DNA from 3 places in the Nonomuraea sp. LP-02 genome. Region 3 is predicted to be linked to each of the others. Evidence: riboswitches for the same ligand, from Rfam matches in the RefSeq annotation. Region 3 holds a riboswitch; each other region holds the start of a gene.
The links. Region 3 has a riboswitch for cyclic di-AMP ahead of SMD20_RS42250 (coiled-coil domain-containing protein). Riboswitches for the same ligand answer to the same signal wherever they lie in the genome.

Region 1 (2,186 bases), 790 kb from region 3:
GACCGTGGCCGTCCAGCAGGCGGTGCCGCCCGCGTACCTCGGCACCGCCTCGGCCAACCTCACCTTCTTCCGGCAGATCGGCGGCTCCGTGGCGCTGGCCGTGGGCGGCGCGCTCTACACCTCCACGGTCACCGCGGAGGCTCCGGCGCAGGGCCTCGCCGCCGCGCACGCCTCGGCCGCGGCCGTCGCCGTCCCGTCGCTCGGCGTGGCCGGGGCGATGATCGCCCTCGTGGCGCTGGCGGCCATGCCGGGCCGGCGGCTGGAGCTGCCGGCCGTGCCGCAGACCAAGATTGACGCCGGTTTCGCGTCGTAAGGTACCCCGTGCGAAGCTGGGGGTGTCCCAACACCATGGAGGTCCTCAATGGCGGAATCACCGGAGCCGGAAGTCAGCGAAACTCCCGAGGACGAGATGAAGCGCAAGTTCCGCGAGGCGCTTGAGCGCAAGCGCGGCCAGCAGGCGGCCGGCGGCGCGGGTGGCAGGGGCGGCGATCCGTCGAAGATCCACGGCACGCACGGCCCGGCCGCGAACAAGCGATCCTTCAGGCGCAAGAGCGGCGGCTGAGTCAGACAGTTCCGGCAGGTCCAGAGGGGCGCGGTTATTCCGCGCCCCTCTTTTCTTTGCGCTGCGGCCAGGTAGATCTTTTGTCCGATTCATGAAGATTCGTTTGCGTTCGTCCCGGCGTGCGTGGTTTAGTCTTGCCATTCAACCAGCCGAATCCCGAACCACTCGGGAACCGGGGACCCACTTCGTTGGGGTGAATCCGGCAGCACGCCGGTAGGGCATCTCCTCGCCCGAACCCGTCAGCTAACCCGGTAGGCGTGATGGAGAGGACCCCCGCATGTCGTACCGCGTCACACCCCCGGACGCCGGCTCCCCACCGGTCGAGATTCCCGAGAGCGTAGTGCCGGCCGCCCGCTGAGCGGCCCCTCACCCCAGGCTCATTCCGCGCTCCGCGCAGCCTCCCCCCGTCAGGTGTTCATTCCCGGCTGCGCCTTTCTCCCCTGAGCGCGTGTCCCTGCCCCCTCGCAAAGGACTCACTGCTTCATGTCTCCCCGCTTTGGCCTGCGTTCCTGCGCCGTGCTCGCCGCCTGCTCGTTCGGCGCGCTCACCGCCGTCTCCACCCCCGCCCACGCCGACACCGACGAGAAGATCCTGCTCAAGGGCTCGACCACGGCCTCCTACTTCTGGGACGACGCCTCCGGCCGGGCCGGGGACACGGGCCTGCCCGCCAGCGGCAAGCCCATGCAGAAGGGCTTGGCCGCCAGCCCGAGCTGGCCCCTGCTGACCGAGGGCTACGTGATCTACAAGGGCAAGAAGATGCCCTTCTTCGTGGGCGACCGCGGCCCCGGCGTGCCCTCCAACTCGGGCATCATGCTCGACCTGGACGCCAAGACGTTCGCCGAGCTGACCGGCGGCAGGTTCAACCCCTCCACGCTGTACGTGGACGGCAACGGCGGCCAGGGCCACATCAAGGTCGACTACGTCATCACCAAGTGGGGCCCCGGCGTCGGCAAGAAGAACTACCCGGTGCCCTTCTCCACCGGCGCCTGGTCGCGCCGCGACAACAACCCGGCCAAGCCCCCGAAGGTCGCGGAGAAGCCGACGGCGACGCAGACCGTGCAGCCGGCGAAGACCACGACGAAGGCCGTGGAGAAGACGGCCGAGCACTCGGGCGCGCAGACGACGCAGGCGAAGACGCAGGCCCAGTCCGGCGGCGCGGCCGTCGAGCTCGCCGCCGGCCAGGCCGCGCCCGCCCCCGCGGGCGAGACCGCGCAGGCGAGCACCGGCGCGGTCGGCGCCGTGCTGTGGTTCGTCCTGGCTCTGGGCGGCGGGGCCGTGGTGGTGGCCGGCGCCCGGCTCCGGCGCCTGATCAAGGGCTGACCCCCGGCCCTGACGCTTTACGTCACCGGACCAGAATGAGATTCTGGTCCGGTGACGACCCGCGTAACCGCCAACGGCATCGACATCGCCTACGAGAGCTTCGGCGCCCCCGGAGGCCGCCCGCTGCTCCTCATCATGGGCCTCGGTGCCCAGCTCATCCACTGGGACGAAGGGCTCTGCGAGCTCCTGGCCGAGCAGGGACACCACGTCGTCCGGTTCGACAACCGCGACGCGGGGCTCTCCACGCACTTCGGCGAGGCGGGGGCGCCCGGTCCTGGCACGGCTCCGCCGTACCTGCTGGACG
Region 2 (2,186 bases), 980 kb from region 3:
GAGCCGACGGCGCACCTCGCGTTCTTCACCTACGCCGACCGTCCCGGCATCGTGGGCGTGGTCGGCCGCCTGCTCGGCGAGCACGGCGTCAACATCGCCTCCATGCAGGTGGCCCGCGACGTCAAGGGCGGCAAGGCGCTCATCGCGCTGACCGTCGACTCGGCGATCCCGGCCGACATCGTCGACCAGATCGTGGCCGAGATCGGCGCCGAGAGCGGCCGTTCGGTGGACCTGGAGGACTGACACTCCCCGCCTCGCGCGAAAGGCCGCCGCCCGGACCGGGCGGCGGCCTTTCGTTGTCTCAGCATGCGGGATGCTAGGACATCCAACGAGATTCCTCGGTTAACGTGGAAGTACATGCGCCAGGTGCTCGTACTCATTACCTGCCGCGGCGAGGCCTGTTAGGGCAGGTCGGCGACTCGCCGCGGTGAACGGCGTCGCGTCGGCCGGTAAGTCCCTCCCGTCAGTAACGCCTCCTCGCGAAACGAGTTGACGATCATGTACGAGATGTACGCCTATAACCGTGCCGAAGACCACAAGGACGAGGCCGCCGAGGCCCTGCAGACCGCGCTGGACCGCCGCGACAACGGCGGCGCCCCGCAGGAGTCCGGCCGGTAGGGCCCCGGCTCGCATCGGAGACGCCGGTCAGAGCACCGACGCGACGGGCATGGGCGGTGCAGGCTCCTTCTGCTGCTTCGCCCACTCCCGCACGCCCTTGCGGTCGGGCCGTACGGCGCCGACGAAGGCGCTCCTGCGCCAGCTCGACAGCTTCTCCTCCTTGATGACGTCCCCGGTGCGGGGCGCGTGCACCATGTAGCCGGGCCGGGAGATCATCCCGACGTGGCCGAGGTTGCTGAAGAAGGCCAGGTCACCGGGCTTGAGGTGGTCCCAGGAGACCTTTTTGTCGAACGCCGCGTACTGGTCATTGGTGACGCGGGGCAACTGGATCCCCGCCTTCTGGTACGCCCGGAGCATGAGCCCCGAGCAGTCGTATCCGCCTGGGCCGGTCCCGCCCCATAGGTACGGGATGCCCTGTTTTTTCAGGGCGAAGTTCAGCGCGATCTTCCAGGCGGGCCTGCTCTGCCTGTCCCGGATCTTCTTGAGTTCCGGACCGGTGAGCGTGGTGGTGAGTGCGCGCTGGTCGAGGGTTTCGGCCTTGGGCACGCGGTCAGGGTTGGTCTGTGCGGTTTTGGTCTGGTCGGGCTTGGTCTGGCTGGGGGTGGATGCCTGGGCAGGGGAGGCGAGCACGGCGAGGCCGGTCGCGCCCGCCGCCACGAGAATGGCGATGCGAGACAGGGGACTGTCCTTCCATACGGCCGACCGGGTTAGCTGACGGGCTCGGGCTTGGAAGCAGCCCTACGGCGCGTGCCGATTCGCCCCAGGGGGAAAGTGGGTCCCCGGCTCCACGCGAACCGCCGCGTGGATTAGGCAGGGCACGGACGCTAACGAATCAGTCAAAAGATCGCAAACCTTCACAAATCGGACTTCTGGGAAACAGTCCGAAAAATGAGACCGAGTGTTCGTCAGGCGAGACGAGCCGGTAAGGTACCGGCATGGAGTCGCGTAACATCCGCTTGGCCGTCATCCCCGGCGATGGCATCGGCACCGAGGTCGTCACCGAAGGGCTCAAGGTCCTCGAAGCCGTCGGCACGAAGATCGAGCCCACGCACTACGACCTGGGCGCGGCGCGATACCACCGCACCGGCGAGACGCTGCCCGACTCGGTGCTGCAGGAGCTGCGCGGCTACGACGCGATCCTGCTCGGCGCGGTGGGCGACCCCAGCGTTCCCCCGGGCATCCTGGAGCGCGACCTGCTGCTGCGGCTGCGCTTCGAGTTCGACCACTACGTCAACCTGCGCCCGGTCAAGCTCTTCCCCGGCGTCGAGACCCCGCTGGCCGACACCGCGGCCGAGGACATCGACATGATCGTGGTCCGCGAGGGCACCGAGGGCCTCTACGCGGGCACCGGCGGCGCCATGCGGCGCGGCACGCCGCACGAGATCGCCACCCAGGAGTCGCTCAACACCGCCTACGGCGTCGAGCGCGTCGTCCGCTACGCCTTCGACAAGGCCCAGAGCCGCCCGCGCAAGAAGCTGACGCTGGTCCACAAGACCAACGTCCTCACCTTCGCCGGCGACCTGTGGCAGCGCACGGTCAACCGGGTGGCCGAGGAATACCCCGAGGTC
Region 3 (2,186 bases):
CCGGGCCGCCGCCGTCACCGAGGCGTTCAACCGGGGCCTGCTCGTCCCACGGGCCTCTGAGCAGTCCTGACCCTTGGCTCGTCGTGCGCGTCCTCAGTTCATGGAGATGTGGACGTGGTCGTAGTGGTTCTCGGTGACGCTGCCGCGGTCGGACATCGCGCGCCAGCCGGAGCCCGAGTTGATGCGCTGCTTCCAGATCACGTACTTGACGCCCAGTTTGCTCTGGTTCTGCAGGGCCCAGGCGGCGATGCGGTCGCCGAGGGCGTTGTCGGCCGCGCTGGGCATGGTGCCGCCTGAGCTCATCATGAAGTCGCAGGCGCGGCCGAGCGGGTGCTCGCCGCTGGAGCCGGAGCGGAAGCAGCCCACCGAGAACGGCAGCGCGAAGTTCTTCGTCACCTGCTCGCGCATGAGCCGGGTGCGCGCGGTGATGTTGTCCGAGCCGGACGGCAGCTCGGGGGCCCAGCTGCCGTCGGAGTTGCGGCCGGTGCCGTACGGGACCAGGTCGGCCAGCTTGTCCTTGATGTCGTCGATGACGTCCTCGGCCTCGTCGCGCTGCTCGGCGACCGAGGCGGCGTCCGCGCGGATCTTGACCGCCAGCGCCTCGGCCTCGGTGGCGGCCTTCTTCTTCTCGTCGCGGGCCGTGGCCACGCCCTGCACCAGCGCCTGCTGCTCGGCGGTGAGCTGCTCGAGCACGGCCGCGCTGGCGCCGTCCAGCATGAAGCCCGGCACCGGGGGGTTGCCGTTCTGGTAGCGGAGGCGGGCGAGCTCGGCGACGCGCTGCTCGGAGGCGGCGAGCGTACGCTCGGCCGTGGCCAGGCGTTCCTTGGCGGTCTCGGCGGCCTCCTGTGCCTTGGCCAGCTCGACGCGCTTGAGGTTGTACTGCTCGATGAGCTTGTCGACCTTGGTGTTGAGCCGCTTGAGCTGGGCGCGGAGCTGTGACTCCGACGGCTTCGGCGCGGCGGCCTGCGCGGGGGCCTGCGCAGGGGCCGCCTGCACAGGGGAAGGCGTCGACAGGAGGACGGCGGCGGCGGTGACGAGACCGATGGCGAAGGGCACGGGGGACGAAGCCGCCACGTACTGGGTTCCTCTCCCTCTGCCGGCCGGGTTAGCTGACGGGTTCGGGCGTGAGAGTGCGTCCCTACCACCGAAGTGGATTCACCCCAGGTGCGGTGGGTCCCCGGCTCCCGGGCGACGCGCCCGGGATTAGGCGTGCGACGGCTGGTAGCGCCGTTGCTTATGGGGATATTAGTGGTAGATCACAAGTAATGCGACCTTAAGTAGAAATCTATTAGTGATCAAGTTGTGATCGCAGCATGCGTGCCGCTTCCTCCGGCAGCACGTCGTTGACGAAGGCGCCCATCGCCGACTCCGACCCGGCCAGGTACTTCAGCTTCTCCGGCGCCCGCCTGACGCTGAACAGCTCAAGCCGCAGGTGGGCGAGGTCCCGCCCCTCGCGCACGGGCGCCTGGTGCCAGGCCGCGATGTACGGCATCACGACCCCGAACAGCCCGTCGAAGGCCCGCAGCACCGACGTGTAGAGCGGCGCGAACGCGGCCCGCTCCGCCTCCGTCAGCGCCGGCAGGTCCGGAACCTGCCGATGCGGATAGACGTGCACCTCGAACGGCCAGCGCGCGGCGGCCGGCACGAACGCCGTCCAGTGCTCGTTGGAGGTCACGACCCGCGTGCCCGCCGCGCGCTCGGCGGCGAGGACGTCGGCGAACAGGTTGCCGGGGCCCTTGTGCCGGGAGGCCGCGCCGAGGTTGAGCTTGGTGCGCGGGGTGACGTACGGGTAGGCGTAGATCTGGCCGTGCGGGTGCGCGAGCGTGATGCCGATCTCCGAGCCCCGGTTCTCGAAGCAGAACACCTGCTCCACGCCCTCGACGGCGGACAGCTCGGCGGTGCGGTCGGCCCACGCCTCCATGACCAGCTCGACCTGGTCGTCGGAGAGGCGGGAGAAGCTGGCGTCGTGGTCGGAGGTGAAGCAGACGACCTCGCAGCGGCCGGCGCCGGGACGGACCTCGCTCAGGCCGCCCACATCCTCATACGTACCGAAATTTCCGGAGAAGGACGGGAAACGGTTCTCGAACACCACGACGTCGTAGTCGTACGCGGGGATCTCCGTGTCACGGCCGGGCGCCGACGGGCACAGCGGGCACTCGGCCGCCGTGCCCTTGGGCTGGAACGTA

Region 1: it holds a riboswitch for cyclic di-AMP, as region 3 does, so the genes downstream of both, SMD20_RS38895 (hypothetical protein) here and SMD20_RS42250 (coiled-coil domain-containing protein) in region 3, are expected to answer to the same signal.
Region 2: it holds a riboswitch for cyclic di-AMP, as region 3 does, so the genes downstream of both, SMD20_RS37985 (C40 family peptidase) here and SMD20_RS42250 (coiled-coil domain-containing protein) in region 3, are expected to answer to the same signal.

What each region holds. Positions count from the first base shown of each region.
Region 1 covers NZ_JAXCLK010000001.1:8,281,507-8,283,692, forward strand. The annotation lists gene SMD20_RS38885 (MDR family MFS transporter) at 1-313, shown strand, start outside; gene SMD20_RS38890 (DUF5302 domain-containing protein) at 362-562, shown strand; cyclic di-AMP (ydaO/yuaA leader) riboswitch at 700-835, shown strand; gene SMD20_RS38895 (hypothetical protein) at 1,046-1,882, shown strand; gene SMD20_RS38900 (alpha/beta fold hydrolase) at 1,934-2,186, shown strand, end outside.
Region 2 covers NZ_JAXCLK010000001.1:8,094,095-8,096,280, forward strand. The annotation lists gene serA (phosphoglycerate dehydrogenase) at 1-243, shown strand, start outside; gene SMD20_RS37985 (C40 family peptidase) at 646-1,275, opposite strand; cyclic di-AMP (ydaO/yuaA leader) riboswitch at 1,300-1,441, opposite strand; gene SMD20_RS37990 (3-isopropylmalate dehydrogenase) at 1,554-2,186, shown strand, end outside.
Region 3 covers NZ_JAXCLK010000001.1:9,071,700-9,073,885, reverse strand. The annotation lists gene SMD20_RS42255 (LuxR C-terminal-related transcriptional regulator) at 1-70, shown strand, start outside; gene SMD20_RS42250 (coiled-coil domain-containing protein) at 94-1,074, opposite strand; cyclic di-AMP (ydaO/yuaA leader) riboswitch at 1,081-1,220, opposite strand; gene galT (galactose-1-phosphate uridylyltransferase) at 1,289-2,186, opposite strand, start outside.